Regions from separate parts of the Mesorhizobium sp. WSM4849 genome, predicted to be linked through region 3. Evidence: predicted binding sites of a transcription regulator. Region 3 holds the regulator's gene; each other region holds the start of a gene.

Region 1 (9,592 bases), on a different contig from region 3:
CACCTCGGTCGGCGAGATCATCGGCCGCGGCTTCAGTTCGGCAGAGATCACCGACGCCATCGAACAGATCGTCGAGACCTATCTCGGGCTTCGACTGGACAGAAACGAAAAATTCATCGACGCCTACCGCCGTGTCGGTCCCGCGCCGTTCAAGGAGGCGCTCTATGCTGGCGAAGCCAAGGCCGCTTGATCGTATCGTCGACGTCGAGGCCGGTATCGCCGCCGAAGCGGCGGGGCTCGATGCGCTCTATGGTCATCTGAAGCCGCTGGAGATCATCGAGCGCTCGGCCCAGGAATTCTTTCGCAGTGAAATCGCCGCGGTTTCGTCCTTCGGCGCGGATTCGGCAGTGCTGCTGCACATGATCGCCAAGATCGACCGGACGCTGCCGGTGATCTTCCTCGACACCGGCAAGCACTTCGAGGAGACGCTCGGCTATCGCGACGCGCTGGTTGCCGATTTCGGGCTGACCGACATAAGGGTGATCACGCCCGAAGAAGCGGCACTCGAACGGATCGATCCGACCGGCAATCTGAACGAGACCGACACCGACGCCTGCTGCGGTGTTCGCAAGGTTGAGCCATTGGCGCGCGGCGTCGAGCCGTTCCGCGCCTGGTTCACCGGCCGCAAACGTTTTCAGGCGACGACGCGGGCGTCCCTTCCGGTGTTCGAGGCGGTCGGCTCGCGCATCCGCATCAATCCGCTGGCGCATTGGACGACCGCCGACCAGGCCAACTATATGCGCGCGCATGCGCTGCGTGAGAATCCGCTGGTCGCCTATGGCTATCTGTCGATAGGCTGCTTCCCGTGCACGCAGCCGGTGCAGCCGGGCGATGACGCGCGCAGCGGCCGCTGGGCAGGGCACGCCAAGACCGAGTGCGGCATCCATTTGTCGGGGCTGGAGAAGTCGCTGACCGACGCATCGCTTTAGGATCTTTTTTGAGCTTTAGGAATTTTCGATGACCGAACTGACGCCAGAGACTGTTACCCGCCTCTGGACCCCGACTGGTTTTAGCGAGGACGAGTGGAGCCATGCCGAGAGTGCCGACGCACTCTCCGGCAATGGCCGCTTCATCCTGCCGCTGCAGGCATTTCTCGACCTCGATCCGGCGGTGCGCCGGTCGGCGAAGGAGCGCCTCGGCGTGCTGCTTCAGCCCGGCGATCAGCTCGAAAAGATCGCGGACCTGCTCGACCAGATATCGCTGGTGGCGCTGGCCTTCCCGGCTTTCAGTGACGGCCGGTCCTTCTCCAAGGGCGAACTGCTGCGCAGCCGCTACCGTTTCGAGGGCGCGGTCCGCGCCACGGGACAGGTTCTGGTCGACCAGCTTCCGCATATGCTGCGCCTCGGCTTCGACGAGTTCGAAGTATCAAATCCAGTGTTGCTGAAACGGCTCGAGGAAGGCCGCACCGGCGGTCTGCCTCTCTCCTACCAGCCGGCCGTGAAGCCGGAGGCCAAAGGCCCCAAATATTCCTGGCGGCGGGTGCGCGCCGGCTGATCTTCCCCACGGAGCAGGTCGCATCTGGTCGGACCACTTTGCACATTTAATCTTTTGTTTTCGGCGTCCGCACCTTAAGATAGGGCCTATTATTTCGCGATCCGAAATAAATATCGCCACCAAGGGAGGAACCGGGAATGGCTGGTAAGAAGATATTGATGCTCGTTGGCGAGTTCAGCGAGGAATACGAGATTTTCGTCTTTGAACAGGCCATGCATGCGGTCGGCCACACGGTCCATGTCGTGTGTCCCGACAAGAAGGCGGGCGATATCCTGAAGACGTCGCTTCACGACTTCGAGGGTCACCAGACCTATACGGAAAAGCTCGGCCACGACTACATCCTCAACAAGAGCTTTGCCGAGGTGAATCCGGCCGAATACGACGCCGTCTATGCGGCAGGCGGGCGCGGCCCGGAATATATCCGTATCGACAAGCGCGTGCAGGCGCTGGTGCGGCATTTCCATGAGACCGGCAAGCCGATCTTCACCATCTGCCATGGCGCGCAGATCCTGATGGCAGTCGACGGCGTGCTGCGCGGCAGGGAAGTCGCGGCGCTGCAGTATTGCGAGCCGGAAGTCACGCTCGCCGGCGGCACCTACATCGATGTCGCGCCGACCGGCGCCCATGTCGACGGCAATCTGGTATCGGCCAAGGGTTGGCCGGGCCTCGCCGCCTTCATGCGCGAATGCCTGAAGGTGCTCGGCACCGAGATCCGCCAGGGCGAGATCCTGATGCGCGACGAACGCAAGGCGGCTTGAGCCAGATCTTGGAAAACCGCCGCACCTGTGGTGCGGCGGTGCGTTTACGCAGTCATCCGCGCTTCGCGAAACGACACCAGCTTGCTGCGGCTCTCATCCCACAGAGCCAGCTTGACGCAGCGCAGGCTGTCGAGAAGCGTGACGCGGCCGATTTCGCGCAGTTCCGGATAGTCCCTCAGGACTTCCTGCAGACGATAGCACGGCACCTTGGCGGAGAGGTGGTGCACGTGATGGACGCCGATATTGCCGGTGAACCAGTTCAGTACCGGCGGCAGGTCATAATAGGACGAGCCGTGCAGGGCCGCATGCTGGAACTCCCATTCGGAGTCCTTTGCCCACTCGGTCTCTTCGAACTGGTGCTGGACATAGAACAGCCAGATGCCGGCGGAACCGGCCAGAACGACGATGGGCAAATGGACAACCAGGAACGCTTCGAGGCCGACGAACCAGACGAGGGCAGCGGCGGCGACCGCAATGGCCACATTGGTGGCCATTGACGACACCCAGGGCGTGAGGCCGCCTCGCATCATGCCGACCGGCAGTCTCTGCTCAAAGATGAAAAGCCAAATGGGGCCGAGGCCGAACATGACGAGCGGATGGCGATAGAGACGATAGGCAAGGCGGCCCCGCCAGGACATTTGCCGATATTCGGCGACAGTCAGCGTCGTGATGTCGCCCGTGCCGCGTTCATCGAGGTTGCCGGCGCTTGCGTGATGGGTAGCGTGGGCACGCCGCCAGCAATCGTAAGGGGTCAAGGTCAGGATGCCCAGCCCGCGGCCGATCCAGTCGTCGGCGGTGCGGTTGGCGAAGAAAGAACCGTGGCCGCAATCGTGCTGGATCATGAAGATCCGCACCAGAAAGCCGGCGGCCGGAAGGATCAGGATCAGACCCCACCAATGACCATGGGCATAGGCAGCCGAGGACAGTGCCCACAGCGTGGCAAAGGGGATGAGGGTGATGGCAAGTTCGACGGCGCTGCGCCGCCTGTCAGGTTTCTTGTAACGCGCCAGGATTTTCAACCAGGCGCGTTTGCTGTTCGCTACAGCTTCGGGGGAAATCATGTTCATCAGGAAGCATAGACGGACCATTCCGTCGCCGCAAGGCAGGGATCACGCGAAGTTACTGCGCGTAATTGTCGCGCGATGCTCTAGGTGCTGCAATGTCGAAGGGCATGCTTGGACTCCGGCGGCACGCAACGACAGGCGAATGTGTTGGTCTATCGCCGTCTGCCACCGGCGGCTACGCTGCTTTCGATGCCGTCCAGGCGGTCAAGCAATTCCTTGAAACGATCGGGAATGTCGTTCTCCGTCCGGAACGCCGGCAACGCGCGCAGAAAGTGCATCGTTGCCTCGGTGCCGAACTGGCGCCTGATGCCGGCCGCGAGCCTTTCACGTCTTTCGTCATTGTTGCGGGCGCCATTCTTATTACAGTCGCCATCGTTGCGGGTCATCATCTCAAAATCCTGTGTCGGCTTCGAAACTCTTCCAGCAGACGAATGGTTCCCCCATCGCAGCATCTTGGCAAGCAAAGCCGGCGCTTACAGTAAAATTTGAATTAATATCGAAAGGTCTTCATGGTGCGTCGTCGAAGCGCGAGCGGCCGCTCCAGTATCGCTTGCCCCTTGATTTTTGGCCGCCAAACCTCGATATCGGGCACAAAATCCACATCATTCGAAAAGACGGGAAACGGCGATGAGCGACCAGGCAAAAGACGAACGCGCGCCCGAGGATATCGAAGCGGCTGAGGCCGCCGCCGAGCGCTCGGAAGACAGCGTCGACGGCGACTATGAGGCGCTTGTGCGGCTGTTGAAGGAAAACGACGAGCTGAAGGACCGCGCACTCCGTGTCGCGGCCGAGATGGAGAATCTGCGCCGCCGTACCGCCCGTGACGTGCACGACGCGCGTGCCTATGCGGTTGCCAATTTCGCCCGTGACATGCTGTCGGTATCGGACAATCTGCGCCGCGCGCTGGATGCGATCCCGGCTGAAACCAAGGCGTCGGGCGATGCCGGCTTCAAGGCGCTGATCGAGGGCGTCGAGATCACCGAGCGCGCCATGCTATCGGCGCTGGAGCGGCACGGGGTGAAGAAGCTCGAGCCGGAAGGCGAGAAATTCGACCCGAATTTCCACCAGGCGATGTTCGAGGTGCCCAATCCGGAGGTGTCGGCCAACACCGTGGTCCAGGTCGTGCAGCCAGGCTATTCGATCGGCGAGCGGGTGTTGCGGCCGGCCATGGTCGGCGTTGCCAAAGGCGGTCCCAAGCATGTGGCTGGTGAAGCGCCGGTCGAGCCAGGGCCGGTGAATGAGCAAGCTGAGAAGGATGCGTAAGTTAGGGGAGTAGGGGGAATAGGGCAGTACGGGAGTAGGGAATAACGCCACCTACGATAAAGTAGAGCAATTGCCTACTCCGGCCGTTGGCCTGCTCCCCCTACTCCCCTACTGCCTTATTCCCCTACTGCCCTACTCAGGCGGCGAAACGCTGGGCTTCCCCGCCATAATAATTGACGTAGCGGGCACCGATCTCCTGGACCGGCATCACCACGAACACGTCGACCGTCGAGAATTCGCGGTCAATGACGCAGCCGTCGCCGATGCGCGCGCCGACGCGCAGATAGCCCTTGACCAGCGGCGGCATCGCCGCGATCGCGGCCTTGGCATTGACCGCCTCGATCGGCATCAAATCCATGGAACAGTAGCGCCCGGCGACCGCACGCACGTCCCAGGCCGAATTCGTCCGGCAGTGATGGGCGAGATAGGTCAGCGCTTCGGCGTGCGCCGCCGGCACGGTGCCGTGGAACGAAGCGCAACCGGTCATCACGCCGATCCCGTAATGGTTGATATAGGCCCAAATACCTTGCCAGAGCGCCTCAATGGTGCGCTTCGAGCGGTATTCCGGCAAGACGCAGGAGCGGCCGAGCTCGAGGAAACGCTGGCCGGGATGGCGGGCGATAAGATTGGTCAGTTCGAATTCGCCCTCGGAATAGAAGCCGCCGGCCGCTGCCGCGATTTCCTGCCGGAGCAGGCGGTAGGTACCGACAATGCGGCGATGCTCGGGACCGGACAGCGAGGTGTCGAAGACGAGCAAATGATCACAAAGCGGATCGAAATGGTCGGCGTCGCGGCGGTCCTGCACCTGGAACAGGTTCTTCCTGGCACCAAGCTCGTCATAGAACACCCGGTAGCGCACTTCCTGCGCGGCGGCGATCTCGGCCTCGTTGCGGGCGAGCCGCACTTCGAGATTGCCGATTCGGCCGAGCGCTTCGCCTTTTATGACGGCATCGACGTTCCGCCCGGTGAGCAAAGCACCACTGGCGTTCGGCCGAGCGTCACGTTCCGGCATAACTGTATGCACGAGTGATTCTCCTTCGAGCCATCCCTCTTGGCACGGGGATACGGTGTAGGTGCAACAGGATTGTGACAGTACCGTGATACGGTGCTACGGGCAATACTTCGTCGGCTGGGTAATCCTTCAACCGGCTATGTTACGCAGGGAAGCCAGGAAGGACAGCCGGCGGATCAGGCGGCCACCTGGCCCTCGATCGCATGGACAAGCGCGTCGGGGTCGAGCGGCTTGGTGACGAAGCCGCTGGCGCCATGGGCAAGCACCGCGTGGCGCGTCGTTTCCTGGCTGTCCGCCGAAAGCACCATGATTGGAACCGGCGGCACGGCGGTTTCCTCCTCGTGCCGGCGGATGGCGGCGATGGCGTCCAGCCCGTCCATGACAGGCATGTGCAGGTCCATCAGCACCACGTCGAAGCGGTGCTTGTGACCGGTCCCAGTGACGGCCTCGACGGCGGCCTTGCCGTTGCCGACCACTTTCACGCGATGCCCGGCCTTCAGCAGAGTGGCACGAGCAAGCATGGCGTTGATGTCGTTATCCTCGGCGATCAGCACGGACAGCCCCTGCCTGCGGCCGCCAATGGCACGGACGGATGGTGCGCCGGGCTTTTCCAGCTGTGGCTGGGTGAGGGCGGGCACGCTGCTGGTCAAAAGCACGCGCAGCAACGTCTCGCCGCGCACCGGCCTTGCCAGGAAGGTGGCGTAGCCGCTGGCGCGGAACTCGCCCAGCATGCCGCGGTCGGTAGGCGCGATCAGCGTGATCGCCTCGCAATCGGCAAAGCCGCTCTGGCGAAGGCGTTTGAGCAACCTGCCGTCGCCCTCCTCCATGACCGCATCGACCAGAAGCACGTCGCAGCCTTCTGCGAAGGACGCTGCCTGGGAGGCGGTCGCGGCCAGATCGACCATGCCGCCATTGGCACGGATGGTGCGGGCGATGGCGTCGGCCTCGATGGCGTTCTTCGACAGGATCACCGCGCGCCGTCCTGACAGCGCATTCAGGCGGGTCTGCGGCGGCTCGGTGGCCGATATTGCAGGGATTTCGAAGACGAACTCGGAGCCTTGGCTGAGCCGGCTCGATACCGAAATCGTGCCGCCCATGGCGATCACGAGGCGCCTGGAGATGGCAAGACCGAGCCCGGCGCCGCCATGCGCGCGGGTCGACGTGCCATCAGCCTGTTCGAATTCCTCGAAGATGCGCTCCATGTCGTCCTCGTGCAGGCCGGGACCGGTGTCGGCGACGGTGAAGCATATGCGGTCGGTGGTTTCGGTGCGGGTACGAGCGATGCTCACCAAAACGCCGCCGCTGTCGGTGAACTTGATCGCGTTGCCGATCAGGTTGAGCAGCACCTGCCGGACCCTTCCCGGATCGGCTGATATCATCTGCGGCACGTCGGGTTCGACATGGCAGCCAAGGCCGATATTCTTGGCGAAGGCCCGCGCAGCCAAGAGTTCGACGACGTTGTCGGCGATCTCGCGCACCGACATTGGCTGCGGTTCGGGATCGAAGCGGCCGGCCTCGATCTTCGAATAGTCGAGCAGATCCTCGATCAGCGCCAGCAGTGCGCTGGCCGAGGTCGAGACGGCGCCGACATAGGTCCGTTGTTCGGGCGAAAGATTGGTGTCCGCCAGCAGCCTGGCCATGCCGATGATGCCGTTCATCGGCGTGCGGATCTCGTGGCTGACGGTGGCGAGGAAGCGCGATTTGGCCTGGCTTGCATATTCGGCTCGCTCACGGGCGGTGATCAGCGACGATTCGGCGTGCTTGCGGGCGGTGATGTCGCGGGCGATGGCGCGATGCGAGGCGCCGCCGTTCTCCTTGTCGCGCACGGACAGTTCGATCCATGAGAACCAGCGCGGGCCAGCCGGCGTGCGAATGGCGACGTCGGTGGAACTCAGGCATTCGTGGTCGGAAAAAGCGGCATCGGGAACGATGCCGACGTCGATGCCGAGTTCGGCAAGGGTCCTGCCGGCAAGGTCGCGCTGATCGGCTCCGACAAGATCGGCGAAAACCTTGTTGGCATAGACGATGTGGCCGTCACGGTCGCGGTGGACGACGAGATCGCCAAGCGCGTCGATCAGCCCGCGAAAGCGTTCCTCGCTCTCCTGCATCTCCCACATGCGGTCGGCCAGGGTCTCGACCTCGGCGCGGCTGCGAGCTGCGGTCTCGCCAAGGAGGGCAACCGTACGACGCTCCTTGCGCCTGGCACGCAGATGCACGGCGAGACCGGCCATGCCAGTCGCCAAAAGACCGAAAGTGATGAAGACCGGCGCTCCGGTCAGATGCGACAGACCTGCCAGCACGACTATGGCGACGAGCGTCAGGAACAGCAGGCCTTCACGATTGGCGGCGGGCAGCTCGGGCGCCAGTGGCGGCGCTGCGATATGCTGCCGTCTTGGCGCCTCCGGGCCGATCTCGTCGACGCTTTCGGCGCTCTCCGTTTCTCTGATGCCGGATTCCGTGACCATGCGGAAACCCTTGCCAGACAGAGATTATGGAAAATTGCGGCCGATCGTTCGAATTTTATCGGTCGCGCGGTTTTTTTGCCTTCCTTTCGCGCAAAACGGCAGACGACAGAACTCACATATCCACCACCACGCGGCCACGGATCTTGCCCTCGACGATGTCGTGCGCGGCGTCGATGATGCCGTCAAAGCCGATGGTCGTGGATAGGCTGGCGAGCTTCTGGAGATCGAGGTCCGTGCCGATGCGGCGCCACGCCTCCAGGCGGACCGCTTTTGGCGCCATCACCGAATCGATGCCGAGCAGACAAACGCCGCGCAGGATGAACGGGGCGACGCTCGCCGGCAGATCCATGCCGCCTGCCAGGCCGCAGGCGGCGACGGCGCCGCCATAGGAGGTCATCGAAAGGACGTTGGCCAGCGTGTGACTGCCGACCGCATCGACGCCGCCGGCCCAGCGTTCCTTGGCGAGCGGCTTTGCAGGCTGGGCAAGCTCGTCGCGCGAAATCACTTCCGCAGCACCCAGGTCGATCAGATAGGGGCTTTCAGCGCTGCGGCCGGTCGAGGCGATGACATGATAGCCGAGGCTGGACAGGATCGAGACCGCGACCGAGCCGACGCCGCCGGCCGCGCCCGTCACCACCACCGGGCCGCGATCGGGCACGATGCCGTGCCGTTCCAGCGCGATGACGCAAAGCATGGCGGTGTAGCCGGCGGTGCCGATCGCCATGGCATCATGCGGGCTCATGCCCTGAGGCAGCTGCACCAGCCAGTCGCCGTTGACACGGGCACGCTCGGCATAGGCGCCAAAATGCGTCTCGCCGACGCCCCAGCCGTTCAATATGACCTTGTCCCCCTTGCGCCAGTCGGCATGGGAAGACGAGACGACGGTGCCGGCGAAGTCAATGCCCGGCACCAGCGGCCAGCGGCGGATCACCGGCGCCATGCCTGATATGGCGAGGCCGTCCTTGTAGTTCACCGTCGTCGCCTCGACGGCGACGGTGACATCGCCTTCCATCAGGTCGGCCTCGGTGAGGTCAGTCACCGCGACCGACTGTTTCTTCTCGGCGTCGCGCGAAACGAGGATGGCTTTGAAGGTTTCGGACATGTCTTCTTCTCCTCGGGCTTCTCGAATGGCCACTGTATGGCGGCAGAAGGCCAGGTCAATCGCTTGAGGGCTTGGCCTCGCGCCGCCAACCGATGAGTTCGTCGAAGACGACCACCACCGCGCCGACCGCGATGAAGGCGTCGGCGAGGTTGAAGATAGCAAAGGACCATACCGGGGTGTGGAACAGGATGTAGTCGATCACGTGACCATAGGTAACGCGGTCGAACAGATTGCCGAGCGCGCCGCCGACGATAAGCGCAAAGCCGATGCGGGTAAGCACGTGGCCGGGCGGGGTGCGGGCCGCGAGATAGAGCACGAAAGCGACGACGAAAGCGGCGATGACCACCAGGCCGGTGTCGCCGAAGGACGAAAACATCGAGAAGGCGATGCCGGTGTTGTAGGTGCGATACAGCGCCAGGAACGGCACAAGATCG
Region 2 (9,592 bases), on a different contig from region 3:
CGGCTGCGAGGTCAACCAGCTCACCCTCTATGGCCAGAAGGGCGTCGCCGCGGGAAAACGCCATTTCAACATCCAGGAAGCCGGCGGTTCGCGCAAATCTGTCGAGAAGGCAATGGTCGTGCTGGCCGAGATCGCCGAGGAGGTCGGCAAGCTTGAGCGTGAGCCGATCCCGGTCAGCGAGATCGTCGTCGGCCTGCAATGCGGCGGCTCGGACGGCATGTCCGGCATCACCGCCAATCCGGCACTGGGCGCCGCCGTCGATATCCTGGCCGGCGTCGGCGGCATCGGCATCCTCTCCGAGACGACGGAAATCTACGGCGCCGAGCATCTGCTGGCCTACCGTGCGGCGAGCCCGGAGATCGCAGCCAAGCTGGACGGCTATGTGAAGTGGTGGGAAGACCATGTCGCCAAGCACGGCGCTTCCATCGACAACAATCCGTCGCCCGGCAACAAGCGCGGCGGCCTGACCACCATCCTGGAAAAGTCGCTGGGCGCGGTCGCCAAGGGCGGCCAGACGCCGCTCAACGGCGTCTTCGGCTATGCCGAGAAGGTCACCGGGCACGGCCTGGTGTTCATGGACACGCCCGGCTACGACCCGGTCTCCGCCACCGGCCAGGTCGCGGGCGGCGCCAACGTCATCGTCTTCACCACCGGCCGCGGCTCCTGTTTCGGCTGCCGGCCGACACCGTCGATCAAGGTCGCCAGCAACTCAACCATGTACCACGTGATGGAAGAGGACATGGACGTGAATTGCGGCGTCATCGCCTCGGGCGAAAAGACCATCGCCGGCATGGGCCGCGAGATCTTCGAACTGATCGTCGAGACGGCTTCCGGCCGCAAGACCAAGAGTGAGGAGTTCGGCTACGGCGACAACGAGTTCGTGCCCTGGCACCTCGGAGCGACCCTCTAGACCAGCCACTAACTGACTTAAGACATAGACGGGCCAGGCAAATGGCCGGTGGGAGGCTTTGCATGAAGAAACGCTGTGTTGGCAGCACTGCGCTGGAAATAACCGAGGTCAGCTTCGGCGGCGCGGCGGTCGGCGGCCTCTACCGAGCTTGCCCGCGCGAGGCGGCGATGCAGACGCTGCAGGTCGCCTGGGATGCCGGTTTGCGCTATTTCGATACGGCGCCCTTCTACGGCTTCGGCCTTTCGGAACGCCGCTTCGGCGATTTCCTGCGTGACAAGCCGCGGGACTCCTACGTGCTGTCGACCAAGGTCGGGCGCCTGTTGCGGCCGGTGCCGGAAGACCAGATTCCGGACCATTCCTATGTCGATCCGCTGCCCTTTGCGCTCGACTACGACTATTCCTACGACGGCATCATGCGTTCGGTCGAGTTCAGCTATGCGCGGCTTGGCCTCAATCGAATCGACATCCTGTTCGTCCACGACATCGGCGTCTACACGCATGGCGTCGAGAAAACGAAGCTGCATTTCCGCCAGTTTATGGATGGCGGGCTGAAGGCGCTGGAAGAGCTGAAGTCGTCCAGGGTCATTTCCGCCTACGGCCTTGGCGTCAACGAGGTGCAGATCTGTCTCGATGTCCTGCGCCAGGCGCCGCTCGACTGCATCCTGCTCGCCAGCCGCTACTCACTGCTCGACCGCACCGCCGAAGCCGAATTGCTGCCGCTTTGCCGGCAACTGCAAACCTCGCTGATCATCGGTGGCGTCTTCAATTCCGGCATCTTGGCGACCGGCCCGGTGCCGGGTGCGCATTTCGATTACCTGCCGGCCACCCAGGACATTCTTGACCGCGTCGGCGCCATGGAAAAGATCGCAACCGAGGGCGGCTACCCGCTTGCAGCGGCGGCGTTCCAGTTCCCGCTGCACGAGCCTGTGGTAGCTTCTGTGCTGACGGGCACCGCCAAACCGACCAACCTGGCGCGAAATCTCCAACTGCTCGACATCCAGGTGCCCGAAACCGACTTCGCCAAATATGATTCCTACACGGTCGTACAGAAACTCGGCTGATGACCTGCGGCCTTCGCCGGTTAACGGCGGACGGTGCGGTCAGGAGGCGTCACAATCGTACCCTGAAGAAAAGAATGAATATTCCATCTTGACTGGATGTTGGAATTAATATTCCATTCCTTTCGGAGAGGATCTGGAGGGTTTCCAATGAGGATCGGCACTCCCTTCCGGTAGAGGCATACGGAGGGCGTGCGAAACACCGCTTGCGTCGACCCAACCTATGCACTATCAAAATGCGGTAAATGTTTTTTATTGATAAAGTTCTGTTTGGGCAGCGCCTATCCAAACCGGGCTTCCGCAACATTCACCGGGCGACTTAGGGAGGAAGTCTAATGAAATTCGTGACCAGCATTCTCAACCGCCGCGCATTCGTGGCGCTCGCCGCCGCCTCGATGCTTGCCGGCGTGATGCATTCAGCGCCGGCTTCGGCGGCGGACGTAACCATTCCGATCATCGTCAAGGACACCACCTCTTTCTACTGGCAGATCGTCCTGGCCGGCGCCCGCAAGGCCGGCAAGGACCTCGGCGTCGACGTGCCGGAACTCGGCGCCCAGGCGGAGACCGACGTCAACGGCCAGATCTCGATCCTTGAAAACGCCGTCGCCGGCACCCCGGCTGCCGTCGTCATCGCGCCGACCGAAGCCAAGGCGCTCGGCAAGCCGATCGATGAGGCTGCCACCAAGGTCAAGATCATCGGCATCGACTCTGGCGCCGACTCCAAGGCCTTCACTTCGTTCCTGACCACAGACAATATCCAGGGCGGCCGCGTCGCCGCCGACGGGCTGGCGGCCGCGATCGCCGAAGCCAATGGCGGCAAGATCGAGGGCGACGTCGCCCTGATCACCGCGCTTCCGGGCGCTGGCTCGCTCGAACAGCGCGCCCAGGGCTTCAAGGAACAGCTAGCCGCCAAATATCCCGGCCTCAAGCTCATTGCCGACAAATACGCCGACGGCCAGGCCACGACCGGCCTCAACATCGCGACCGACCTGATCACCGCCAACCCGAACCTCAAGGGCATCTTCGCCTCCAACCTGATCATGGCGCAGGGCGTCGGTCAGGCGATCGCCGAGAACAGCCTGGCCGGCAAGGTCGGGCTGATCGGCTTCGACAGCGACGAGAAGCTGGTCAAGTTCCTCAATGACGGCGTCATTTCCGGCCTCGTCGTCCAGGACCCGTACCGGATGGGCTATGACGGCATCAAGACGGCGCTCGCTGCCTCGAAGGGCGAGAAGGTCGAGGCCAATGTCGACACCGGCGCCAACCTTGTCACCAAGGCCAATATGAAAGATCCGAAGATCGACGCGCTGCTCAATCCGAAGCTCGACTGAGCACCGGCATTGGCGCACCGTTTCCGGGGCTTTTTGCCCCGGAAACGACCTACACTCGTGCCACTTGTGAGGCCGATCTGGGAGGATTGTCATGACGTCGATGGCGCAGGAACTGCATCCCGCCCCAACGCTGGAACCGGGCAGGACGATCCTCGAACTCAAGGGACTGGAAAAGCAGTATCCCGGCACGCACGCTCTGAAGCCGATCAACCTTGCCTTCAAGGCCAGCGAAATCCACGCCATTGTCGGCGAGAACGGTGCCGGCAAATCCACCCTGATCAAGCTTCTGACCGGCGTCATGCCGCGCACCTCCGGCGACGTCATCTGGGAGGGCAAGCCCGCCGCATTGGCGACGCCGCATGAGGCGATGGCGCTCGGCATCAATGCCGTGCATCAGGAGGTCGTTCTGTGCCGCCATCTCACTGTCGCGGCCAACATGTTCCTCGGCGAGGAGGATTCCCGTTTCGGCATCCTGCAGCAGCGGGCCATGGTCAGGGAAGCGCAGAAGATCATCGACGATCTCGGCTTCGATCTGCCGGCGCATGTCGTGCTGGGTGACCTGACCATAGGCCAGCAGCAACTGATCGCCGCCGCCCGCGCCACCGTGCGCGGCACCAAGTTCCTGATCTTCGACGAACCGACTGCCTATCTCACCCGCAAGGAAGCCGACCAGCTGTTCACGCTAATCCGCCGGCTGAAGGGCGAAGGCGTCACCATCATCTACATCAGCCACCGCATGGAAGAGGTGTTCGAGCTCGCCGACCGCGTCTCGGTGCTGCGCGACGGCACGCTTGTCGGCACCCGGAACATCGCCGAGACCAACGACGCCGAGCTGGTCAAGATGATGATCAACCGCTCGATCGAGCAAGTCTATCACAAGGAGCATTTTACCCCGGGCGCGACGCTCCTCGAAGCCAGAAATCTTTCCGGCAAGGGCTTCGAAAATGTCTCGATGACGGTCCGTGCCGGAGAAATCGTCGGGCTCTACGGCCTGATCGGCGCCGGGCGCAGCGAGTTCGTCACCACGCTCTACGGCCGTCATCGCAAGTCGGCCGGCCAGATCCTCTGGGAGGGCAAGGAGGTTCAGGTCAACTCCGAGCATGACGCAATCAGGCTCGGCATGGCGCTGGCGCCGGAAAGCCGCCGTGACCAGGGCCTCTGCCTTAACCTGCCGGTCGGCCTCAATCTCAATCTGCCGATCTACAAGCGCATCTCCAGCAATCTGCTGATCTCCAGCGCACAGGAGAAGGCCGAAGCGGATCGCCAGATCGCTAATCTCAGGATCAAGACGCCGACGCGCAACGCGCTCGCCTCCAGCCTGTCCGGCGGCAACCAGCAGAAGATCGTCATCGGCAAATGGCTGGCGCACGGCGCCAAGCTGTTCATCTTCGACGAGCCGACAGTTGGCGTCGATGTCGGCACCAAGGCCGAGATTTACCGCCTGTTCAGTGCGCTTTTGTCCAATGGCGCCGGCATCATCCTGATCTCGTCCTATCTGCCCGAGGTCTATGAACTGGCCGACACGCTGCATGTGTTCCGGCGCGGCAAACTGGTGGCCACTCATGGTTTCCACACTGCCGACCATGAGGAGATCCTCACCCAGGCGCTGGCCGAGAAACAAGAAAAACCGGGAGGACAGATATGAGCACCGAGGCGATACCGGCCGAAAGGCCGAAACGCAACTACAACGCCCTGTTCGGGCTGACACTGCTGGCGCTGCTGGTATTATTGTGGGTCATCCTGTCGGTGGCGACGGCGAGCTTCGCCTCCGCCAACAACATCTCGAACCTGCTGCGGCAAGGTTCGATGATCGCCATCCTGGCGGTTGGCCAGACCTTCGTCATCATCACCGGCGGCATCGACCTTTCCGTCGGCGCCGTGGTCGGCTTCGCCACCGTCATCGCGGCGATGTTGATCAATGCCGGCGTGCCGATTTTCCTCGCCATCCTGATCACCTTGCTGGTCGGCGTCGCCATCGGCCTGTTCCACGGTTTCGGCATTGTCAAGATGGGCCTGCCGCCCTTCATCATCACACTGGCGACACTGACCTCGCTTCGCGGCATCGGCCTCTTGATGACCAACGGCAACTCGATCTCGATCAACAACGATGCCTTCCAGACATTTTCGCGCAGTTCCTTCGCCGGCATCCCCAATCTGTTCTGGATGGTGATCCTCGTCGGTATCCCGGCGTATGTCTTCCTGCATCACAGCCGCTGGGGCCGGTATCTGTTCTCGGTCGGCTCCAACGCCGAGGCCTCGCGTCTGTCCGGCGTCAACGTCCAGCGCACCATCTACATGGCCTACACGCTATCGGGCCTCTGTGCGGCTTTTGTCGGCGTGCTGCTCGCGTCGCGCATCGGCATCGGCAATCCGACACAGGCCGAGGGCTGGGAGTTGCAGGCGATCGCCTCGTCGGTGATCGGCGGCACTTCATTGTTCGGCGCCGTCGGCTCGGTGCACGGACCGCTGCTCGGCGCCTTCATCCTCGCCACCATCAACAACGGCGCCAATCTCTTGAACGTCAATGCCTTCTGGCAGCGCATCATTACCGGCGTGCTGATCATCGTCATCGTCTATTTCGACGGACTGCGCCGCCGCGGCAAGTAGACCATCTTAACAACCGCCGGCTCGCGTTAGCGGGCCAGCGGTTCCATGAACCGACTGGATCAAAGCATGAAAGCCGTCGTCTGCCGTTCGCCCGGTGAGCTTGTTGTGGAAGACCGCCCGGCGCCGGGCACTCCGCCCTCTGGCTGGGCATTGGTCGCGGTCAGTCATGTCGGCATCTGCGGCACCGACTATCACATCTTCGAGGGCAAGCATCCGTTCCTCGCCTATCCCCGCATCATGGGCCACGAGGTCTCCGGCACCGTGATCGAGGCTGGCGAAGGCGTCGATCTGGCCGTCGGCGAACCGGTGATCATCAACCCGTATCTCGCCTGCGGCAAATGCATCGCCTGCCGCCAAGGCAAGCCGAATTGCTGCGTCAGGATCGAGGTGCTCGGCGTCCACCGCGACGGCGCCATGTGCGAACGGATCCTGGTGCCGGCGCAAAATCTCTATCCGGCCAACGGCCTGTCGCTGGCCGACGCCGCCGCCGTCGAATTCCTGGCGATCGGGGCGCACGCCGTGCGGCGCTCGCTGGCTGATCCCGGCGCGCGCACGCTGGTCATCGGCGCCGGGCCGATCGGCCTCGGCACGGCGCTATTTGCCCGTATCGCCGGTCTCGACGTGACGCTGCTCGACATGAGTGCCGAGAGGCTGGGCTTCGCCGCAAGCGAACTCGGCTTCGCCACCCTCGACGGTTCGCAGCAGTCTGCGACCGACCTGGTGCGCGAGGCGACCGGCGGCGAAGGTTTTGACGTGATTTTCGATGCCACCGGCAACACCCAGTCCGTCCAGTCGGCCTTCGCCCATGTCGCGCATGGCGGGACGCTGGTCCTGGTCAGCGTCGTCAAGGACGACATCGTCTTTTCCGATCCTGAATTCCACAAGCGCGAGATGACGCTGATCGGCAGCCGCAACGCGCTGCGCGCCGACTTCGACCATGTCGCCGCCTCGATCCGCGACGGTGCTGTTCCGCTGGCAAAGCTCGTCACCCATCGCACGACGCTTGGCGACACACCGCGCGACCTCGCCCGCTGGGCGCATGAGAAATCCGGCCTGATCAAGGCTGTCATCCAGGTCGGATGAGATGTCGGTCTGGCACGAAAAATTCGGCGGGCGATATTGCAGGATTGGCAGAGCGCATGCCTTGGCGATTAGCCGAAACATCCATCACTTCGTCATCCTATGGCGGAGCAAAGGAGCGAAGCGACGCGGCGAAGACCATAGGATCCATGCCGTTACATACGAGCGTTGCAGCAGTACAGAACGACCTCTGTCTTGCGCCGTCTTTACTCTTCGCGCGAGGTCACGGCATGGATCCTTGGGTCTTCGCGACGGAGCTGCGCTCCTGCTTCGCCCAAGGATGACGACGTTGAAGGCTAATCGTTCACCGACAGCCTCAGCTCCACGCGCTCCGCTGAAAAGCGCGACTCCGCAAACTGGATCGGCTGGCCGTCCGGCGTGACGTTGACGGCGACCGTGACCAGCACGATGGCGCCGGGCTGCAGATCGAGATCGGCAAGGTCGGTGGCGTCCGCGTGGCGGGCCGACAACACCGTCGATTGCCTGAGATAGTCAGCGATGCCGAAACGCTGGAGTGAGGCGGTCACCGATCCGGTTTCGGCCATGGCGGCATCGATGCCGGCGAAGCGTCCCGCATCAAACCAGCCGGTGGCACGCGAGACCGGTTGCCCATCGGCTTCGCCGCGTGTCTCGAGGCGTATGACAGTCGAACCCTTGGCGAGCCCCAGCCCTTCGGCGACGCGCCGGCTGGCCGGCTCGACCGCCGATTCGAGCAGCACGCTGCGACGCTCCGACGCCTGCCCTTGCAAGCCCTCCGAAAACCGGGTGCGCGCGCCGATCGGATAGGACAGGCGCTTGCGCGACAGCACGAAGGTGCCGCGCCCCTGTTCGGCCCGGAGCACGCCATCCTGCACCAGTGCTGCGATGGCGCTGCGCACCGTATGGCGGTTGACGCTATAGCGCTCGGCCAGTGCAACTTCCGGTGGCAGCGCAGCATTCTCGGCAAAGTCGCCGACGGCGATCGAATGCAGGATCTGCTCGGCGATCTGCCGCCACAGCGAGACGCCGCTGCGCCGCTCCAAGCTGCTGGCCATCTGCTGACCGATCATCTCTTTGCCCCGGGCTTTTTCGCCGTGTCATCCATCCGTCATGGACAGGCTTTAGAGAATAGGTATAATTTGTATAATTGTCTACATCATTATACAAATTGGAACGAGAAGGAACGGCGCCATGCGAGAACAGGAAGCGCGCGATCAGCAGCTTGAGCGCAAGGCCATCATGGCGACGCTGGCGCAATCGACCGGCGACGATATCGTCCGTCTCTGGAACGAAGCCGGCCTGCCTTCGCAAGCAGAACTCCTGCGCGGCCCCGAAACCGGCCTGGTCACCGTGCGTGGCCGCATCGGCGGCGGCGGCGCGCCATTCAACGTCGGCGAGGCGACGGTCACCCGCGCCACCGTCCGGCTCACATCCGGGCAGGTCGGCCACTGCTACGCGCTCGGCCGTGACAAGCAGAAAGCAAAACTGGCGGCGATCGCCGACGCGCTCTGGCAGGATCCCACCCGCCGCTACGAGGTCGAGACCAAACTCATTGCGCCGCTGCAGGCCGCACTGGCCAGCGCACGTGAACGGCGGCGCGCCGAGACGGCGGCAACGAAGGTCGATTTCTTCACCATGGTGCGCGGAGAAGACTGATGGACATCGCAACGCAAGCGATCGAGGGCGGCTTTTCCGATCCGGTGTTCGACGCCCAGACAGTGTTCCGCGCCGTGATGGATGCGATGGCGCGGCCAGGCACCCTGCAGCCCACGCCGATCTTTGCCCGCCCGCCGGCGCCACTGTCGGCCACCGCGGGCGCCATCGCGCTGGCGCTGTGCGACAACGACACGCCGCTCTGGCTCGATCTCGCTTTGCAGGCCCCGGCAGCGGTAAAATCCTGGCTTGGTTTCCACACCGGCGCGCCGCTGGCCAACACGCCGGCCGATGCGCATTTCGCGCTGATCGCCACGCCGGCCGAGATGATGGCGCTCGACGGCTTTTCACAAGGCACCCAGGACTATCCCGACCGCTCGACGACGCTGATCCTGCAGGTGAGCGATCTCGTCTCGGGCGCCCCTCTGCTGCTCGAAGGTCCTGGCATCGAAAGAACCGCGACAATCGCGCCGGCGCAGATGCCGCGCCACTTCGTCGAACAATGGAAGCAGAACAATCAGCGTTTTCCCCGTGGTGTCGACATTATCCTCGCCGCCCCGGAAGGCGTTGCCTGCCTGCCGCGCACGACGCGCATCAAGACCATGGAGGCGTGATATGTATGTCGCAGTAAAAGGCGGTGAAGCGGCCATTGCCAACGCCCACGCCCTGCTTGCCGACCGCCGCCGCGGCGACCGTTCCGTGCCGGCGCTCCGCCTCGACCAGATCGTCGAGCAGTTGGCGCTCGGCGTCGACCGGGTGATGAGCGAAGGTTCGCTCTACGACCGTGAATTGGCGGCGCTGGCCATCGTTCAGGCGCGCGGCGACATGATCGAGGCGATCTTCCTGGTTCGCGCCTATCGCACCACGCTGCCACGCTTCGGCTACACCAGGGCGATCGACACCGGCGCGATGCTGGTCGAGCGGCGCGTGTCGGCGACCTACAAGGATCTTCCCGGCGGCCAGCTGCTCGGCCC
Region 3 (9,592 bases):
GTTCAACTCGATCTTCTTCTTCACCGGCGCAAGCCGCGAGCCGGAACTGGCCGGTGTCTGGGGCGCGGTCGTCGGATCGTTCCTGACCATGATCGTTACGCTCGCCATCGCCTTCCCCATCGGCGTTTCGGCGGCGATCTATCTTGAGGAATTTGCCCCCAAGAACCGGCTGACGACGATCATCGAAGTGAATATCAACAATCTGGCGGCGGTGCCTTCGATCGTCTTCGGCCTGCTTGGACTTGCCGTATTCCTGAATTTCTTCGGCATGCCGCGCTCAGCCCCGGTGGTCGGCGGCATGGTGCTGGCGCTGATGACCCTGCCGATCATCATTATCGCCTCGCGCGCTTCGTTGCGCGCCGTGCCGCCGTCGATCCGCGAGGCGGCGCTCGGCATCGGAGCGTCCAAGGTCCAGACCGTATTCCATCACGTCCTGCCGCTGGCGATGCCGGGGATCATGACCGGCACCATCCTCGGAATGGCGCATGCGCTGGGCGAAACCGCGCCGTTGCTGATGATCGGCATGGTCGCCTTCATCGTCGACATTCCCGGCGGCTTCACCGATCCCGCGACGATCCTGCCGGTGCAGATATTCATGTGGGCGGATTTCCCGGAAGCTGGATTCCAGCAGAAGACTTCGGCGGCGATTTTGATTTTGCTGCTGTTTTTGGTCATCATGAACGCCATCGCGGTGATACTGCGCAGGCGCTTCGAGCGGCGCTGGTAAGGAGTAGAGGATATGAACATCATGACGGAAGCTGGCGTCGAACAGAAACTGAGCAGCGGAACCAATGCCCCTTCGATCAAGATGAAGGGCGAAAAGGTCTCTGTTCATTACGGCGAGAAGCGAGCTCTGTTCGATGTGGATATCGATGTCCGCGAGAACCAGGTGACGGCGTTGATCGGCCCATCGGGCTGTGGCAAGTCGACCTTCCTGCGGTGCCTGAACCGAATGAACGACACCATCGATATCGCGCGGGTGAGCGGCAAGATCACGCTCGACGGCGAAGATGTCTACGACCCGAAGATCGATGTCGTCGAACTGCGAGCCCGCGTCGGCATGGTATTCCAGAAGCCGAACCCGTTTCCGAAGTCGATCTATGAAAACGTCGCCTACGGTCCGCGCATTCACGGCCTGGCCAGGAGCAAGGCCGAGTTGGACGGCATCGTTGAATCGAGCCTGAAGAAGGCCGGCCTGTTCAACGAGGTCAAGGATCGCCTGCTCGAGTCGGGTACCGGTCTCTCCGGCGGACAGCAGCAGCGCCTGTGCATCGCGCGCGCCATCGCCGTATCGCCGGAAGTGATCCTGATGGACGAGCCCTGTTCGGCGCTCGATCCGATCGCCACCGCCCGCGTCGAGGAACTGATTGACGAACTGCGCCAGAACTACACGATCGTCATCGTCACCCATTCGATGCAGCAGGCAGCGCGCGTGTCGCAACGCACGGCGATGTTCCATCTCGGCTATCTGGTCGAGGAGGGCGCGACCGACAAGATGTTCACCAACCCCGACGACAAGCGCACCCAGGACTACATCACCGGCCGGTTCGGCTGAGCGGTCCGGCGGCGAATTTCGAACACGAGGACAGTATCATGGGTGAACACACCGTCGCATCTTTCGACGAGGAACTGGAGCACATCGACAGGCTGATCCGCGATATGGACGAGCTCGCCGCCGCGATGGTCGCAGCCTCGATCCGCGCGTTGCTTGCATCAGACAATGCGATGGCGCAGCGCGTCGTCTCGGACGACGCCATCATGGATGCGCGGCAGCGCGAACTCGACGATAGTGCGATCACGCTGATCGCCAAGCGGCAGCCGATGGCGCAAGATCTGCGCGCCGTGGTTGGCGCAATCCGCATGGCCGGCGATCTCGAGCGCATCGGCGACCTGGCCAAGAACATAGCCAAGCGGGTCAGCGCAGTCGGGCAGAGCGCCACGCCGCGTAATCTCTCGCACGGTATCGACGCGATGGCGGATCTCGTTCTTGTGCAGCTCCGCGGCGTGGTCGAGCACTATGTGTCGCGCAATGCCGGCGCGTTGAAAGAACTGCGCGCCGACGACCAGAAGATCGACGTGAAATACACGGCGGTTTTTCGCGAACTCCTGACCTACATGATGGAGGATCCGCGCAACATCACCGCCTGCACGCATCTTCTGTTCTGCGCCAAGAATCTCGAGCGTATCGGCGATCACGTCACCAACATCGCCGAAAACGCCTACTATGTCGTGACCGGGCAGCAATTGCCGGCGGATCGCCCGAAGCTCGACGAAACGACGATGTCGGCGCCGGCGACATGACGGGGGTGACCGGTCGATGATCGCGCCACGCATCATGGTGGTGGAGGACGAAGAGCCGCTGGGCGTCCTCCTCCGCTACAATCTGGAATCCGAAGGCTATCAGGTCGAGGTGGTGACGCGCGGCGACGAGGCCGAAATCCGGCTGCAGGAAAACGTGCCCGATCTTCTGGTGCTCGACTGGATGGTGCCGGCGGTTTCCGGCATCGAGCTTTGCCGACGCCTTCGGATGCGCCCCGAAACCGAGCGGCTGCCGATCATCATGCTGACCGCACGCGGCGAGGAGAGCGACCGGGTGCGCGGCCTCTCGACAGGGGCCGACGACTACCTGGTCAAGCCGTTCTCGACACCGGAATTCATGGCCAGGATCAAGGCGCTGCTGCGCCGCGCCAAGCCCGAAGTGCTGTCCAGCGTGCTGAAGGTCGGCGACATCATGCTCGATCGCGAATCGCACAGGGTCTATCGCAAGAAGAGCGAGATCCGGCTCGGGCCGACCGAATTCCGGCTGCTCGAATTCATGATGCGGCACCCAGGTCGGGTCTTCTCGCGCAGCCAGTTGCTCGATAATGTCTGGGGCGAGACGATCTACATCGACGAGCGCACGGTGGACGTCCATGTCGGCCGGTTGCGCAAGGCGGTCAACAATGGTCGCATGCCCGACGTCATCCGCACCATCCGCGGTGCGGGCTATGCGATCAGGGAAGACTAGCTGATATTCAGGTGATGCCGGCCTGCGACCGGCGATTTCCTGCGCTTCCGGTACGTACCCAAAAGTACGCTCCGTTCCGGTTCTCGGAACTCACCCAGTCTGGTCGGCTCGCGCCCGTCTTCGAGCCCGGCGCGGCCTGACCTGAATCTCAACACATCCCCAAGTCGCATTCCGCCTTTGTTCCTTGCCTTCGGACTCAGGCCACGTCCTTCCTGATCGTGCCGGACTTCCCTTGCGCGCCCGGCGCGAAAATCTCCTGGTCGACGAAGCTCAGCGCCCGCAAGGCGCAGCCTTCGCGGATCAGCGGCAGCTCGTTCGTCTCGGTGTCGAAGGAAATCGAACCCGAATGCTGGCCGCCGGCGGTCTGGGCGATGGCCTCGCGCAGGGCCGGTTCGATCAGGTCGAAGGCGGCAGCGCTGGCGCCGACCATGGCGACCGGCGCCGGATCGATCAGCGCGAACAGGCTGCCAAGCCCGAAGCCGAGCGCTTCGCCGGCCTTGCGGTAGGCTTCGCGCTCCGGTCCGTCCGTCTGACGCGCCCGGGCCGCCAGTGCCTGCATCTCGGCGTCGCTGACATCGGCGACCGGCTCTGCGTTCTCGCTCAATTGCCTTGCGTTGCGCCAGATGGCGTAGTTGCCGGCATAGGCCTCGACGCAGCCGCGCCGCCCGCAGCGGCAAAGCGCGCCGCCCGGCCGATGAATCATGTGGCCGAATTCGCCGCCCGAGGAATGGGTGCCGGTGAACAGTTCGCCCTTCAGCACCAGCCCCATACCGATGCCGTGCGAGAGCAGGATGGCGATGAAATCGTCGCGGTAGCGATCCGGGTCGCGCCAGCGCAGCGCCACGGCCATCATGTTGCAGTCGTTCTCCATGATGGCCGGGATGCCGAACTCGCGTTCCAGAATGTCGGCGAAGGCGATGTTCGTCTGCGGCGTGATCGGCGACCACAACATGGCGCGCGCATGCGAATCGGTGATGCCCTGGATCGCCAGCGCGATGCGGGCGACGCTTTGGACGTCGAGGTCGGGGTCTTCGATCCGGCGCCGCACGATGGCGACACATTCGTCGATCAGCTCGTCGCGCGACATGGTCAGCGTGTCCAGCCGGCGCTGTTCCTCGGCGACGACCTGTCCGGCATAATCGATGACAGCGACCGACAGGAAATTCAGCGACAACACGACCGCCAATACCGCAGCGGCTTCCGGATTGAGGCTGAGGCCGACCTGCGGTCGGCCGCGTTTCATCGAAACGGTCTCGCTCGCCTTGCTCTCGGTCAGGATGCCTTCCTGGATCAGGTCGGAAGAGATCGCCGATATGGTCGAATGGCTGAGGCCGGTGGTTGCGGCGATCTCGGTCCGCGACGGCTGGCCGGCCCGGCGTACCGCAGAAATCACCATCGCCCGGTTACGCCGGCGCAAATCGTCATGACGGATTCCAACCGACATTCTTTTGCTTCCTCCCTATTGCCGCGGCCGCTCATGAATCGGAGGCCGTCGGTAATGTCCGACAAATAGTGGCAGAAGCAGCGGACCCTGTCATTATTTATTCCGAGGCTCGAAATAAGTCGGCAGGGACATCAAAATCCATCGGAATTGATGTTGACAGCGCTTCGCGGTTGGACCAGTATTTTTTCGAGCCTCGAAAAAATAGGGGCCTTTGTGCCGGCCTTCGGGCCAGTTGGTCGCGCCGTACGCGGCGCAGGGAGGAAAATCATGAAGAGATTCGCAGCCGCCATGCTGGCGGGGGTCGCCATGTCGCTGACGCTCGCGTCGGTCGCACAGGCCAAGGACAAGGTCATTGGCGTTTCGTGGTCGAACTTCCAGGAAGAGCGCTGGAAGACCGACGAAGCCGCCATGAAGTCGGCGATTGAGGCCGCCGGCGACAAGTATATTTCCGCCGATGCACAGTCCAATCCCGGCAAGCAGCTGACCGACGTCGAGAGCCTGATCTCGCAGGGTGCCAACGCGCTGATCATCCTTGCGCAGGATGCCTCGGCCATCGGGCCGGCGGTGCAGAAGGCGCTGGACGAAGGCATTCCGGTCGTCGGCTATGACCGGCTGATCGAGAACAAGGACGTGTTCTATCTGACCTTCGACAACCAGGAAGTCGGCCGCATGCAGGCCCGCGAAGTGTTCAAGGTGGCGCCGGAAGGCAATTACGTCTTCATCAAGGGCTCGGGCGCCGATCCGAATGCCGATTTTCTGTTCGCCGGCTCCATGGAAGTGCTCAAGGACGCGATCGACAGCGGCAAGATCAAGAATGTCGGCGAGGCCTATACGGACGGCTGGCTTCCCGCCAACGCTCAGAAGAACATGGAACAGTTCCTGACCGCCAACGACAACAAGGTCGATGCCGTGGTTGCTGCCAATGACGGCACCGCCGGTGGCGTCGTCGCGGCGCTGACGGCGCAAGGCTTGGCCGGATCCGTGCCGGTGTCGGGCCAGGACGGCGACTATGCCGCGCTGAACCGTATCGCGCTCGGCACGCAGACCGTATCGGTGTGGAAAGACGCGCGCGAGCTCGGCAAGAACGCTGCCGAGATCGCCTCGCAGCTGGCCGACGGCAAGCAGATGACAGACATTGCGGACGTCAAGGACTTCACCACGCCGGGCGGCAATGTCGTCAAGTCGCTGTTCCTGACGCCGATTGCCATCACCAAGGACAATCTCAACGTCGTCATCGACGCGGGCTGGATCAAGAAGGAAGAGGTCTGCGCCGGCGTGGCAGCGGGCACTGTCCCGGTCTGCAACTGATCCGGCCTTCGCAAGAAGCCTGAAACGCCGCGGCTTCACGCCGCGGCGTTTTTTCAGAAAGAATTGTTTTTCCGCTTCTCGCGGCTAACTTCCAAGCTGCTTCCGGCATCCGCGGCAGACGGCAACCCGGTGGGAGGACATCATGACCGACGCGACTTCCAACACGCCGGCCGCCGATACAGCTGCCGATCGGGCGCGTGAATCCGAGCTCAGCCCCGTCGGCCGCTTCCTCAAGGCAACCGAGCTCGACATACGCATGCTCGGCATGGTCGGCGCGCTGCTGGTCATCTGGGTTGGAATCCACATCCTGTCGGGCGGGCTCTTCCTTACGCCGCGCAATCTCTGGAACCTGTCGGTGCAGACCTCCTCGGTCGCGATCATGGCGACCGGCATGGTGCTGGTCATCGTGATGCGCAACATCGATCTTTCGGTCGGCTCCGTCGAAGGTGTGATCGGCATGGTGATGGGCGTCGCGCAGGCCGAATTCCTCATCCGGGTCATGGGCTTCCAGCTTGGAAATCCCTGGATATGGATCATCGCACTGGCTGCCGGCGTAGCGCTCGGCCTCATGATCGGCGCGCTCCAGGGCTTCATCATCGCCTATCTCGAGGTTCCGGCCTTCATCGTGACGCTGGGCGGCCTGCTGATCTGGCGCGGCATGGCGTGGCTGATGACGAGCGGGCGCACCGTCGCGCCGCTCGACGCCACATTCCAGCTCATGGGTGGCGGGCCGCGTGGCTCGATCGGGGCAACCGCAAGCTGGATCGTCGGCATTCTCGCCTGTGTGGCCGTCGCCTTGATGCTGCTCAACGGCCGGTCACAGCGCAAGCGGTTCAAATTCCCGCTGCGCCCGGTCTGGGCGGAGAGCTTGCTTGGTGTTGTCGCCTGCGCCGCCATCCTTGGCGCCGTCTGGATCGCCAATTCCTACCCCTGGCCGATCGGCATCGTTCGCCAGTACGCTCAGCGGACCGGCATCACTGTTCCCGAAGGCGGCCTGTTCATCGCCCATGGCATCGCCATACCGGTGCTGATCGCGGTCGCAGTCGGCATCGTCATGACCTTCATCACCAGGCGCACCCGTTTCGGCCGCTATGTCTTCGCCATTGGCGGCAATCCGGAAGCGGCCGAACTCGCCGGCATCAACACGCGCTGGGTGACCATGAAGGTGTTCATGATCATGGGCGTGCTGGCCGCGATCAGCGCGGCGATTGCGTCGGCCCGCCTCAATGCCTCGACCAATGCGCTGGGTACGCTGGACGAGCTCTTGGTCATCGCGGCTGCGGTCATTGGCGGTACGTCGCTGGCCGGCGGCTCCGGCACGGTGCTCGGCGCGATGCTGGGCGCACTTCTGATGCAGTCGCTGCAGTCCGGCATGGTGTTGCTCGGCATCGATTCACCGCTTCAGAGCGTCGTCGTCGGCGCCGTCCTGGTCGTCGCCGTTTGGCTCGACACCGTCTACCGCAAGCGGGTCTGAGCATGATCCCGAGCCGAAGCGCCGCGTCAGCGAAAATTGGACGCCGGTTTCGACAAGACCGTGCTCAAGCAAAAACCATAGGGAGGAACGATCATGGCTGACACAACTGCGCCCACGCCACTGATCGATATGCGCAACATTTCGATTGCCTTTGGCGGCATCCGTGCTGTCGACGATGCGTCGATCGACCTTTTCCCGGGCGAGGTCGTGGCACTGCTTGGCCACAACGGCGCCGGCAAGTCGACGCTGATCAAGATCCTGTCCGGCGCCTACAAGCGCGATTCGGGCCAGATCTTCGTCAATGGCGAAGAGGCTTCGATCGCCAATCCGCGCGACGCCAAGAAATACGGCATCGAGACGATCTACCAGACGCTGGCGCTCGCCGACAATGTCGACGCCGCCGCCAATCTCTTCCTCGGACGCGAGCTGATGACCGGCTGGGGCACGCTGGACGACGGCGCCATGGAGGCCGAGGCGCGCAAGGTGATGGGCAGGCTCAATCCCCGTTTCCAGCGCTTCAAGGAGCCGGTGGTCAAGCTTTCGGGCGGCCAGCGGCAGTCGGTGGCAATCGCGCGCGCCATCCTGTTCAACGCCCGCATCCTGATCATGGATGAGCCGACGGCGGCACTGGGGCCGCAGGAAACGGCACAGGTCGGCGAACTGGTCATGCAGCTCAAGGCCGACGGCATCGGCATCTTCCTGATCAGCCACGACATCCACGATGTGTTCGAGCTTGCCGACCGCGTCTGCGTGATGAAGAATGGTCGGGTCGTCGGCACGGCGCGCACCAGCGACGTGACCCAGGACGAGGTGCTCGGCATGATCATTTTGGGCAAGTGCCCGCCCGGTGCCATTCCGGGCCCAGGTGCACTGAAGATCGCCGCCTGAAGCGTCAAATACCTGTCATGTGATATGCCAGTCGTCATGATGGTTTGGCCGCGCCATTGTGTTGCCACGGGGACTTGCCCATAAGATGGGGAACCATGGGCCGCAGCAGCAACTTGAAGAAGTTCTTCCCGATCGTCGCTTTCATCGCCGTCGCGCTGATCAGCCTGACGATGGCGGGATTCGCCTATTTCGCCACGCAGGAAGCGGCGCGCATCAAGTTCGAGGCGACGGCGGACGATGCGCTCAACCGGATCGATAGCCGCATCGACCTGCATCTGTCGCTGCTGCGATCGACCCATGCGCTGTTCGAGGCGCGCAGTGGTGGCATTTCGCGGGGCGAGTTCAAGGCGTTCTTCGAAGCGCTTGGTATCAACGACAATTTTACCGGCCTGCGCGGTATCGGCTTTCTCCGGCTGGTGAGAGCCGGCGACGAGGCAGCTGTCGAGCGTGCCATCCTGCACGACTATGGCGCCAGCGATGCGATCTATCCGGCTACGACAACGCTGCCATGGCGTACGCCCATCACGCTATTCGAGCCGCTGGATCCTTCCAATCAGTCCAGCATCGGCTACGACATGTTCACCGAACCGGTGCGGCGCGAGGCGATCGAAAGGGCGATGGCCGACAACCAGCAGCACGCGAGCGGGCGCGTGCAGCTAGGCCAGGAAACAGGTGCTGCGCAGACCTTCACCGGCTTCCTGGTCTTCGTGCGGCTCAACGTCGAAACCGCCCAGGACGGCATCGATGCGTCCAGATCCTCGACATCAGGCTTTCTTTATGCGGCCTTCCGCGCCCGCGATCTGTTCCAGACCGCGCTGAGCCGAACGCCGCTGCTGCCGGTGAACATCGAAATCTATGACGGCAAGGTGGATGCCGACCATCTTTTGTTCCAGTCGGAAACGCCGCCGGCGTCGAGCTTCGGTGACAGGCTGGTGGTTTCTCGCGAGATCACCATCGCCGGACGTCCATGGACCGTCCTGTTCAGACCGACAAGCGCATTCTCGCAACCCTCCTCGCGCGCCATTCCGGTGATGCTCGGCCTGTTCGGGCTGCTGCTTGCGGGAACCATCGCGCTGGTGGCCCGCTATCAGGAACGGGCCTATGACGCGGTCTCGCTGCTTCATGAAACGACGGAAAAAAGCCTGCTCGAAAAAGACCTGATGCTGCAGGAGATGAAGCACCGCATCAAGAACTCGATTACGCGGGTGCTGGCGATCGCGCGCCAGACGGCGTCGCACGCCACCGACGTCCACGAGTTCTCGTCCTCTTTTTCGGCCCGGCTGCAAGCGATGGCGGCTTCCCAGGACATGCTGACGCGCTCGCGCTGGCAGAAGGCCGATCTCGGCGATCTCTTGCGCATCGAACTTGGCCAGGTGTTCGGCAAGGAGCTTCCCGAGGGGATATTGTCGGGGCCAGAGGTGTTGCTCGACGAGACGACGACGCAAGCGCTCGGCCTGACCTTTCATGAACT

The links. Region 3 encodes PhoB, which activates phosphate uptake and scavenging genes when phosphate is short. Its sites were predicted from a motif close to TGTCATNNANCTGTCAT; they were not measured.
Region 1: the regulator PhoB is predicted to act here: its motif matches at 5,655-5,671, upstream of olsB (l-ornithine N(alpha)-acyltransferase).
Region 2: the regulator PhoB is predicted to act here: its motif matches at 8,061-8,077, upstream of phnF (phosphonate metabolism transcriptional regulator PhnF).

Annotation. Positions count from the first base shown of each region.
Region 1 is NZ_JBVVPW010000031.1:64,328-73,919, reverse strand. Features, by position in the region: gene AC0L3L_RS28255 (nitrite/sulfite reductase) at 1-190, shown strand, start outside; gene AC0L3L_RS28250 (phosphoadenylyl-sulfate reductase) at 165-929, shown strand; gene AC0L3L_RS28245 (DUF934 domain-containing protein) at 958-1,494, shown strand; gene AC0L3L_RS28240 (DJ-1/PfpI family protein) at 1,632-2,252, shown strand; gene AC0L3L_RS28235 (fatty acid desaturase) at 2,297-3,319, opposite strand; gene AC0L3L_RS28230 (hypothetical protein) at 3,469-3,705, opposite strand; gene grpE (nucleotide exchange factor GrpE) at 3,944-4,579, shown strand; gene olsB (l-ornithine N(alpha)-acyltransferase) at 4,716-5,591, opposite strand; gene AC0L3L_RS28215 (hybrid sensor histidine kinase/response regulator) at 5,768-8,056, opposite strand; gene acuI (acrylyl-CoA reductase (NADPH)) at 8,169-9,158, opposite strand; gene lspA (signal peptidase II) at 9,214-9,592, opposite strand, start outside.
Region 2 is NZ_JBVVPW010000044.1:10,198-19,789, reverse strand. Features, by position in the region: gene AC0L3L_RS32450 (UxaA family hydrolase) at 1-910, shown strand, start outside; gene AC0L3L_RS32445 (aldo/keto reductase) at 973-1,971, shown strand; gene AC0L3L_RS32440 (ABC transporter substrate-binding protein) at 2,304-3,299, shown strand; gene AC0L3L_RS32435 (sugar ABC transporter ATP-binding protein) at 3,391-4,944, shown strand; gene AC0L3L_RS32430 (ABC transporter permease) at 4,941-5,906, shown strand; gene AC0L3L_RS32425 (zinc-binding alcohol dehydrogenase family protein) at 5,973-6,989, shown strand; gene phnF (phosphonate metabolism transcriptional regulator PhnF) at 7,283-8,035, opposite strand; gene phnG (phosphonate C-P lyase system protein PhnG) at 8,157-8,621, shown strand; gene phnH (phosphonate C-P lyase system protein PhnH) at 8,621-9,232, shown strand; gene AC0L3L_RS32405 (carbon-phosphorus lyase complex subunit) at 9,234-9,592, shown strand, end outside.
Region 3 is NZ_JBVVPW010000004.1:67,092-76,683, forward strand. Features, by position in the region: gene pstA (phosphate ABC transporter permease PstA) at 1-727, shown strand, start outside; gene pstB (phosphate ABC transporter ATP-binding protein PstB) at 740-1,555, shown strand; gene phoU (phosphate signaling complex protein PhoU) at 1,594-2,301, shown strand; gene phoB (phosphate regulon transcriptional regulator PhoB) at 2,318-3,007, shown strand; gene AC0L3L_RS05450 (ROK family protein) at 3,204-4,451, opposite strand; gene xylF (D-xylose ABC transporter substrate-binding protein) at 4,719-5,759, shown strand; gene AC0L3L_RS05460 (sugar ABC transporter permease) at 5,902-7,233, shown strand; gene AC0L3L_RS05465 (ATP-binding cassette domain-containing protein) at 7,327-8,121, shown strand; gene AC0L3L_RS05470 (CHASE domain-containing protein) at 8,235-9,592, shown strand, end outside.